3 regions of the Microvirgula aerodenitrificans DSM 15089 genome follow, and region 3 is predicted to be linked to each of the others. Evidence: riboswitches for the same ligand, from Rfam matches in the RefSeq annotation. Region 3 holds a riboswitch; each other region holds the start of a gene.

Region 1 (3,269 bases), on a different contig from region 3:
ATGTCGGCATGCAGCCGGATCGCCATCTGCAGCATCGGCACGGTCAGCGCCGCGCCGGATCCCTCGCCGAGGCGCAGCCCGAAGTCGTACAGCGGCTCCAGCCCCATCGCGGTCAGTGCCAGCTCATGACCCAGTTCCCGGGAACGGTGCGAGGCCAGCAGCCAGTCGCGGGTGTCGATATCGATGCCGCAGGCGACCAGGGCCGCGGCTGCGGTGATGAAGCCGTCAACCAGTGCCGGTACACCGGCGCTGGCGGCTTCGAGGTAGTAACCGGCAATGGCGGCGATTTCCAGCCCGCCGACCTCGGCCAGCCAGCCGGCCGCCGTGTCGGTAGTCCGGGCGCGCAGCAGCGCCTTTTCGACCGCTCCCCGCTTGCGGGCCATGCCCTGGTCGTCCACACCGGTACCGCGCCCGACCACATCGACCGGGCGGGCGCCGCTCAGTGCGCAGATCAGCGCGGCCGACGGGGTGGTGTTGCCGATGCCCATCTCACCGGCGATCAGCAGCGTTGCACCGGCGGCAATGGCGCGGCGGGCGGCGGCGCGGCCGGCTTCGATCGCCTGTTCGCATTCCTGTTCCTGCATGGCCGGTTCGTCGCACAGATTGCGCGAACCGTAGCGGACCTTGGCATGCACGATCGGCATGGCCGGATCGAAGTCTGCCGCCACACCGACATCGACCACTTCCAGTGTCGCGTCGATTTCCCGCGCCAGCACACTGATTGCCGCCCCGCCGCGAACGAAGTTCTTCACCATCTCGGCGGTGACTTCGACCGGATAAGCCGAGACGCCGCTGCGGGCGACGCCATGGTCGGCGGCAAAGACAGTGATGGCGGGGCGCAGGCGCGAGGGAATGGCGCGGCCCTGCCAGGCCGCGAACTGGCAGGCGAGGGTTTCCAGCTTGCCGAGGCTGCCGGCGGGTTTGGTCAGTCGCGCCTGGCGGGCGACGGCGGCATCGAAGGCGGACGCATCGGGATGGGGCATCAGGGGGTTCCGGAAGAGAGAAGGGAATCGTCCCGTCTTGCGGGGCGGCGAAAATCGAACGCGAGACCTTACCGCTGCGCCGGCAGCGCTTCAATCGGCATTACGGCGTAATTTGATCTTGCGGGCTGTCATGCCGGCATGCCGCCGCTATAATCCGGCTCCATCTTGCCAGGGTGTCCGCCGCCGTCAGGCGCGGATGAAACGGGAAGCCGGTGACAGGCCGGCGCTGCCCCCGCAACGGTATGGTTCGCATGCAAGCGGCTTCACGCGCCACTGCCCGACAGGGTGGGAAGGCGAGGCCGCGGGAACCCAGCCCGGAGACCGGCCCAGGCAATCTGCAGTGGAGTATCGCGGGGAGGCGGTATGACAGCGACAGCGCGACCGGCATCAGGCCGGGCCGCGCCGATTGTCCATTCTGAAAGGCCATGCGCCTGTCTTTCTCGCACTCCTGATCCGTTTCCAGGGAGTGTTTTTCGTGAAGTGCAATATCCGTAGCAAATGGTTTGTCGCCAGCCTGGCGTCGCTGGCAGTGGCGAATGCGTTCGCTGACGAACCCGCCACCACCACCGGCGAAATCGTGGTGACCGCCAACCGCTCCGCCACCGACAGCCGTGAACAGACCCGTGACGTGACCGTGATCGGCCAGCAGGAAATCGCCCGTGCCGGCGGCCTGAACCTGCCGCAGCTGCTCGCGCGCCAGTCCGGCGTCGAGTATGCGAGCAACGGCGGCGATGGCCGCGCGAGCGCGCTGTATCTGCGCGGTACCAGTTCCAAGCAGTCGGTGGTGCTGATCGACGGCGTGCGCGTATCGTCGGCGACTTCGGGGCAGACCGCGCTGGAACAGATCCCGCTGGAACTGATCGACCATATCGAAATCGTGCGCGGCCCGGTATCCGGGCTGTACGGCGCTGATGCGATCGGCGGCGTGGTGCAGATTTTCACCAAACAGGGCAAGGGCGCACCGAAGCCGTACCTGAGCGCCGGCGTCGGCAATGACGGCACCTGGCGCGTCGGCGGCGGCATCGGCGGCGTGGTCGGCGATACCTCGTTCTCGCTGAACGTGGCCGGTCGCGGGACCGATGGCGGCTTCTCCGCCACCAATGCGCAGAACACGTTCAGCTACAACCCGGACGATGACGGCTACCGCAACCTCAGCTACAGCGCCAATGTGTCGCACCAGATCGTCGACGGCCATGAAATCGGCATCAAGCTGTTCCAGTCCTTCGGCAAGGCCGACTTTGACAACGGCACGCCGCTGGCCGACGACTACAACAAGCAGCGCGTCCAGAGCAACAGCGTGTACCTGAAAGACCGCTTCAGCGATGTATGGACCAGCACGCTGACCGTGACCAACGGTGTCGATCGCTACGAGACCTACAGCGGGGTGAATCTCGATCGCTCCGGTCTGTACAAGACCACCCAGGATACCTACACCTGGCAGAACGACCTGGACCTCGGCGTGGCCGGCCGGGTGGTGCTGGGTGCCGAGTACCTGAACCAGAAGGTCGACAGCACGCAGGCCTATACCCGGAACGAACGCAACAACAAGGCGGTGTTCGCCGGCTGGAGCGGCAATTTCGGCGACCACCTGCTGAATGCGTCGCTGCGTCATGACGACAACTCGCAGTTCGGTGAAAAGACCACCGGCTCGCTCGGCTATGGCTACCGGCTGACCGACAGCATCAAGCTGACCGCGAACTACGGGACCGCTTTCCGCGTGCCGACCTTCAACGATCTGTACTGGCCGCTGGCCTATGGTTTCCAGGGCAACCCGAACCTGAAGCCGGAGTCGGCCCGCAACGGGGAAGTCGGTGCCGAGTACAACGGGGCATACGGCATGCTGCGGCTGACGGCGTTCGAGAACCGCATCGACGACATGATCAATGGCTATGTGTGCAGCGGCAGCGGTCCGTGCACGGCGGAGAACGTCGACAAGGCCCGCATCCGCGGTCTGGCGCTGGCAGGCAGCACCACCCTGCTGGGTACCCGCATCGCCGCCAACGTCAACTGGCAGGACGGTGAGGATCGCAGCAATGGCAACCAGCTGTCGCAGCGCGCCAGGGTGTTCGGCAGCGTCGACGTCAGCCGCGACATCGGTCCGGTCACGCTGGGCAGTGCCCTGACCGCCGCCGGCTCGCGCTACAGCGATCCGGCCAACAAGCAGCCGCTGGCCGGTTATGGTCTGGTCGACCTGTATGCCGACTACCGGCTGACCCCGACCACCACGCTGTACGCGCGGGTCAACAATGTGTTCGACCGCGACTACACGCTGATCCGGAGTTTCAA
Region 2 (3,269 bases), on a different contig from region 3:
CAGTGTCAGGGTAATGCCCGGATGTTGCTCCAGAAACGGGTCCAGCCACGGTCGCAGCAGGTGGCGGCCGAGATCGGACGGCAGCGCCAGCCGGATCGGCCCGGCAAGCTGCTGGCGTTGCGCCGCCAGCGCTGCCTCGCCATCGGCCAGTGCCGCCAGTGCGGCCCGGGCCGATGGCAGAAAGATCCGACCTTCCTCGGTCAAGCGCATGCGCCGGGTCGAGCGGGCGAACAGCCGTACGCCAAGCCGTTTCTCCAGCCGCAGAACGGCCGCGCTGGCAGCGGCGGCGGTGCAGCCCAGCTCGCGCGCCGCCGCGGACAGGTTTTCCAGCTCGGCGGTGCGGATGAACAGCCGCAGGTCGTTGATCGCATACATGTCAAAAATTTTTTGATAAATGAACGACAATTATCAATTCTAGCAGTCATGGCCAGGCCCGGAATGGAAAGCCCTTGACCCTGTCCCACGGGGCAGGGTTCACACTGCATGCTTTCGGACAGACAAGAGTGGGGCGGAATGAGCGGCAAACGCGTTCTGGTGATTCTCGGCCATCCGGCCAGTGACAGCTTCAACGCTGCGCTGGCCGATGCCCATGCCGAGGCTGCACGGCAGGCCGGGCACGAGGTCAGGGTGCTGCGGCTGGGCCAACTGGTGTTCGATCCGGTTCTGCATGATGGCTACCGCCGGGTCCAGCCGCTGGAACCCGGGTTGCAGGCGGCGACCGAGGCGATCCACTGGGCCGAGCACCTGACCTTTGTCTTTCCGGTCTGGTGGGGCGGGGTGCCGGCGCTGCTGAAGGGGTTTCTGGACCGGGTGTTCCTGCCCGGTTTTGCCTTTCGCTACCGGCCCGGCAAGGCGTTTCCCGCCCGGCTGCTGAGCGGCCGTTCGGCACTGCTGCTGGCGACGATGGATACGCCGCCGTGGTATTTCCGCTGGGTCTACCGCGACCCGGCGATCCGGCAGATGAAGGACACTACGCTGCGCTTCTGCGGCATCCGGCCAGTGCGGGTAGAGCGGCTGGGGCCGGTCCTCGGCGCTACGCCCGCCCGCCTTGAGGCCTGGCTGGAACGGGCCCGCCTGCTTGCCAGACGACTCTGAACGCGTTATCCAGTCAGCGGTCATGCGCGGGAGGAACCATGTATATCGGGGAACTGGCGAAACGGAGCGGTGCCTCGGCGCGCGCCATCCGGCTGTACGAATCGCTGGGCCTGCTGGGGCAGGTGCAGCGCCAGGGCAGTTACCGCGTCTATCGTGACGAGAGCGTGGCGCTGGTGCAGATGATCCGCCAGGCGCTGGCCCTCGGCTTGCGGCTGGCCGAACTGGCGCCGGTACTGAACGGGGATGGCGAGCCGGACTGGGACCGGCTGGCGGCGCTGCTGGCGCAGAAACGCGCCAGCCTGCGGCAGGAGATCGCGAGACTCGAAAGGCTCGACCAGGAGCTGATACATATCGAGGCGGAGATCCGTGCCTGCACCGATCTGCAGCAGCGCAGCCCGGCCTGTGAGCCTGTCCGTTCCCGTCATCAGCAGAAAGATGCATCTGTTCTGGAAACCCCTTAAGCTATGCGCGCTTAGTGGTTCCGCCGAAGTGGGCGGAGGAAACAGGGAAGTCGGCAAGCCTTCGGGCGGATACCGCGCTGCCCCCGCAACTGTGAGCGGTGAGTCTCGTGCATGAAGTCACTGGCCTGAAAGGCCGGGAAGGCGCACCGGGATGTCGACCCGCGAGCCAGGAGACCTGCCACGAGACATGCCGATCCCCGGCGTATTCCTCACCCGCATCTCCTCGGAGGGAGAACGATGCATATCGAACCCGGCATTCTCAATGCCGCCAAAGTGCTGTACGCCAACGTCGCCGCCGTCGGCGCGCTGGCCGCCTTTTCACCCAGACTGTTCACCCGGCCCGACAACCTGGTCAAGACGCTGCTGGCTGCCGTGTTCTTCTCGGTCTTCATGGAAATCTTCCACCTGCCGGTCGGCGCGTCGGAACTCCATTTCGTCGGCGCATCGGCGGTGTACTTCATCTTTGGCTTTATCCCCACCCTGTTCGGCTTCGCCATTGGCCTGCTGCTGCAGGGACTGCTGTTCGAGCCGCAGGATCTGGTCCATCTCGGCGTCAACTCGCTGTCGCTGATGCTGCCGCTGGTGGCTGCACACGGTCTGCTGGGCCGCCACTTCTTCGCCGAGGACGAACGCCGCCGCATCCGCTGGGCTGAAGTGGTCAAGTTCGACGCGTTGTACTACAGCGGCGTGGTCGCCATGGTCGGCTTCTGGCTGGCCTTCGGCGAAGAACCGACCCCGCTGTACAACTGGGCGCTGTTCGCCGTGTCCTACCTGCCGCTGGTGCTGTGCGAACCACTGTTCACCTGCCTGGTGGTGCGCACGCTGAAGCCGCACGCCGACAAGCTGCTGATCAGCCGCTTCACCTGCGTGAAGACGCTGGCCGTGGCATAGGCACGGGTCTGCAAAAAATGGCGCGAGTGCAACACTCGCGCCATTTTTCATTGCAGCGAAACCCGCTTACTGCCAGCCGTAGCGGCGGGCATAGAATCCCTTCATGGCCTGGGTCAGCGCCATATAGGCCAGCAGGGTGGCGATCAGCCACGGGAAGTAGCTCAGCGGCAGCGCCTGCAGCTTGAAGTAGCCGGCCAGCGGCCCCATCGGCAGGAAAATGCCGATGCTGATGATCACCGCCGTCATCGCCAGCAGCGGCCAGGCGGCACGGCTCTGGATGAATGGCAGCTTGCGGGTGCGGATCATGTGCACGATCAGTGTCTGCGACAGCAGCCCTTCGACAAACCAGCCGGACTGGAACAGCGTCTGCTGCGCCGCCGTGTTCGCGCCGAACACGAACCACATCAGCGCATAGGTGCTGATGTCGAATACCGAGCTGATCGGGCCGAAGAACAGCATGAAGCGTCCCAGTTCGTCCGGGTTCCACTTCTGCGGCTGGCGCAGCGCGTCTTCATCGACGTTGTCGAACGGGATGGCAACCTGCGACACGTCGTACAACAGGTTCTGCACCAGCAGATGCAGCGGCAGCATCGGCAGAAACGGGATGAACGCGCTGGCCACCAGCACCGAGAACACATTGCCGAAGTTCGAACTGGCAGTCATCTTGATGTACTTCAGCATGTTGGCGAAGGTCTTGCGCCCCTCGATCACGCCCTGGTCGAGCACCATCAGGCTCTTTTCCAGCAGGATGATGTCGGCTGCCTCCCTGGCGATGTCGACTGCCGAGTCAACCGAAATGCCGATGTCGGCCGCACGCAGCGC
Region 3 (3,269 bases):
GATCAGTTCGTGGATCAGGGCATCGCTGCTGTCCGGCAGCCCGTCGATGCGATAGCCGCGCGCCTGCATCGCATGCAGCATGGCAAACAGCGAGGCCGGCGAGTCGAGGCCGACGGCATTGCCGATCTGCGACGCCTTGCTGTTAGAGTTGGTAAAGATGAAAGCGATGCGCTTGTCGGCGGCTGGCACCCGACGCAGCCGTACCAGCCGTGCGGTGATGCCGGCCACGCGCCGCACCCGGTCGGGCAGCGGCGCATAGTCGGTCTGTTCGGCCGGCGCACCGTCGCTGGCATGCTTGAACGACATCGGCACGCTGACGATGCGGCCATCGAACTCCGGCAGTGCGACGTTCATCGCCGTGTCGAGCGGATTCAGCCCGCGTTCCGACTGCTCCCATTGCGCCCGGGTCATGCTGCTGGTGATTGCCTGCACCACCGGGACGTCGAGGCGCTCGAAAGCGGCCACCGACCAGCCGGTCGGCGTCGGCCCGTCGGCGTTCACGTCGCCCATGGCGAACGAGGTGGTGTTGATCAGCGCATCGATGCGGCTCGTGCCGTCCGCCCCGACAAAAAACTGCATGGCGGCCGGCATGCCGTTACCGTCCAGCGTGCGCAGCGAGGCGGTATAGACCGGCAGCGCATTCAGCTGCTGCGCGGCCAGGGCGTCGACCAGGCTGTCGATAAAGCGGGTGTTGCCGCTGACCCAGTGCGCGCGATAGAAGGTGATGCCGACCGTCGGCCAGTCCGGCCGGCGGATCGCCAGCCAGTCGTCGAGCGAGCAGTCGGCCGACAGTTCCGGATGGTGGATGCCGTGCTCGGGCAGCGGCGTCGGTGGCAGGTAGCCGAAGCCGGTCATCAGCAGGTAGTCGGCAAGGAAACGCAGCAGCTGCGCCATATTGCCGGTGCCACCGGCCTGCAGGTAGGCGGTCACTTCATGCTGCAGGGACGGCGGGACGGTCGACTGTGCTGCCAGATCCGGGTCCGGCTCGCCGGTGCCGCTGACCACGATCAGGGCGCGTCCGTGGGCGCGGGCGTCCTTCCACAGGGTGTCGAAACCGGGAATGGCACTGGTGCGGCCCAGCACGCGGACAATGACGACGCGCGCCGTCGCCACCGGACCGGCCAGCACGGCGGCCATGCCGTCCGGGCAGACGATGGTCTGCAGGTTGACGCCGGAGACTGGCACGAAACCGTCCGGCAGTTCGGCACGCACGCGCTGCAGCGCGGTCAGGTCGGTGCCGGCGTGGGTCAACAGCACGATGCCGCGGGAAACGGGAGTGTTCACTGGCCCGCCTCCTGCCCGACATCGCCGGTTCCGAGCCGGTGGAACACCAGCGCGTCGACCGGGCGACCGTTGACCAGATGTTCGTCGACGATGCGTTCGACGGCGGCGGCATCGACCTGGCGATACCAGACGCCGTCCGGATAGACGACGGCGATCGGGCCTTCCCTGCACACGGCAAAGCAGTGCGAACGGGTACGCTTGACACACAGCCCGTCGCGCGCGTCGATCGCCTGCCCGAGCACCTTGAACATCGCCTCGGCCTCGACGCCGTTGCCGGTGCAGCGCGGGCCAGTGCACATCAGGACATGGCGGTCGTGGCGTCTCATGACGGCACCCTCGCGGCGGCAGGGCAGAACGACAATGGAAGGCGGAAGCGGCGCGGTGGCAGGGCCATGGAGGACGTCCTCGTGCAGGGGGCGTCGCCGCGAGCGAGGCGCCGCAGCCGGAACGGCTGCTGGCGGTTTCCCCCGGTGCACCCCGCCCGGTTTCAACTCACGTCGACTAAGGCGATGGCCGGTCTCCTGGCTCGTGCGTCATCACCCGCGCGGCCTTCCCGGAGTCATCCAGTGGCATCGTCAAGCGGGCTCGTCACTTACAGTTGCGGGGGCAGCCACGGTTTCTCACCGCATTCCCGTTTCACCCCGAAGGGCACCATCAGCAATAGCGCCGGATAATACGTGATTTCGGGGCACCGCGTTTGTGCCCGATCGGCCGTCCGCCACGCCCGGCGCAGGCGACACCCCTATAATGGCCGTCCTCATTCACCCGTCCCCGCCGCCATGCCAGCCAGAACCCTCATGATCCAGGGCACCACCTCCGATGCCGGCAAAAGCACCCTGGTCACCGGCCTGTGCCGCTTTCTCATACGGCGCGGCATCCGGGTCATGCCGTTCAAGCCGCAGAACATGGCGCTGAACAGCGCGGTCACCGTCGATGGCGGCGAAATCGGCCGCTCGCAGGCGGTGCAGGCGCTGGCCTGCGGCATCGAACCGCATACCGACATGAACCCGATCCTGCTGAAGCCGAACAGCAATACCGGCTCGCAGGTCATCGTCCTTGGCCATTCGATCGGCAATATGGACGCCGCCGCCTATCACCGCTTCAAGCCCAGGGCGCTGAGCGTGGTGCTCGAAGCCCACAGCCGGGTGGCGGCAAGCTGCGACTGCGTCCTGGTCGAAGGCGCCGGCAGCCCGGCGGAGATCAATCTGCGCGATGGCGATATCGCCAACATGGGCTTTGCCGAAGCGGTCGACTGCCCGGTGATCCTGGTGGCCGATATCGACCGGGGTGGCGTGTTCGCCCATCTGGTCGGCACGCTGGCGCTGCTGTCGGACAGCGAGCGCCGGCGCGTGGTCGGCCTGGTCATCAACCGTTTCCGCGGCGACATCGCCCTGCTGCAGCCGGGACTGGACTGGCTGGAGCGCGAAACCGGCAAGCCGGTGCTCGGCGTCCTGCCGTACCTGCAGGGACTGCATATCGAGGCCGAGGACAGCCTGAGCCAGGGCACGCAGGGCGTGGCGGCCAGCGGCGAGCGGATACTGCGCGTGATCGCGCCGGCCTTGCCCCGTCTCAGCAACCACACCGACTTCGACCCGCTGCGCCTGCATCCGCAGGTCGAATTCCAGCTGATCCCCGCCGGCCAGCCGATTCCGCCGGCCGACCTGATCGTGCTGCCGGGCAGCAAGAACGTCCGCGACGATCTCGGCTGGCTGCGCGCCAATGGCTGGGAGGCCGCCATCGACCGTCACCTGCGCTACGGCGGCAGGCTGATCGGCATCTGCGGCGGCTTCCAGATGCTGGGCCGCCAGCTGCACGACCCGCTCGGGCTGGAAAGTGCGGCCGGCAGCACGCCGGGACTCGGCCTGCTCGACATGGAAACGACACTGGATGCGCACAAGCAGCTCGAACGCCGGCAGGGATGGCTGGCCTCGGGCCATGCCGCCGTCACCGGCTACGAGATCCACATGGGCGTGTCGACCGGCCCG

What was found. A riboswitch is a leader RNA that binds a small molecule or an ion and turns the genes downstream of it on or off. The one in region 3 is predicted to bind cobalamin.
Region 1: it holds a riboswitch for cobalamin, as region 3 does, so the genes downstream of both, Q352_RS20815 (TonB-dependent receptor domain-containing protein) here and Q352_RS0106255 ((2Fe-2S) ferredoxin domain-containing protein) in region 3, are expected to answer to the same signal.
Region 2: it holds a riboswitch for cobalamin, as region 3 does, so the genes downstream of both, Q352_RS0113035 (energy-coupling factor ABC transporter permease) here and Q352_RS0106255 ((2Fe-2S) ferredoxin domain-containing protein) in region 3, are expected to answer to the same signal.

What each region holds. Positions count from the first base shown of each region.
Region 1 is NZ_JHVK01000012.1:111,506-114,774, reverse strand. It holds gene cobT (nicotinate-nucleotide--dimethylbenzimidazole phosphoribosyltransferase) at 1-983, opposite strand, end outside; cobalamin riboswitch at 1,138-1,327, shown strand; gene Q352_RS20815 (TonB-dependent receptor domain-containing protein) at 1,459-3,269, shown strand, end outside.
Region 2 is NZ_JHVK01000015.1:70,945-74,213, forward strand. It holds gene Q352_RS0113020 (LysR family transcriptional regulator) at 1-375, opposite strand, end outside; gene Q352_RS0113025 (NAD(P)H-dependent oxidoreductase) at 514-1,095, shown strand; gene Q352_RS21050 (MerR family transcriptional regulator) at 1,134-1,556, shown strand; cobalamin riboswitch at 1,555-1,753, shown strand; gene Q352_RS0113035 (energy-coupling factor ABC transporter permease) at 1,794-2,447, shown strand; gene mgtA (magnesium-translocating P-type ATPase) at 2,514-3,269, opposite strand, start outside.
Region 3 is NZ_JHVK01000004.1:166,590-169,858, forward strand. It holds gene Q352_RS0106250 (cobaltochelatase subunit CobN) at 1-1,284, opposite strand, end outside; gene Q352_RS0106255 ((2Fe-2S) ferredoxin domain-containing protein) at 1,281-1,610, opposite strand; cobalamin riboswitch at 1,779-1,956, opposite strand; gene Q352_RS0106260 (cobyric acid synthase) at 2,082-3,269, shown strand, end outside.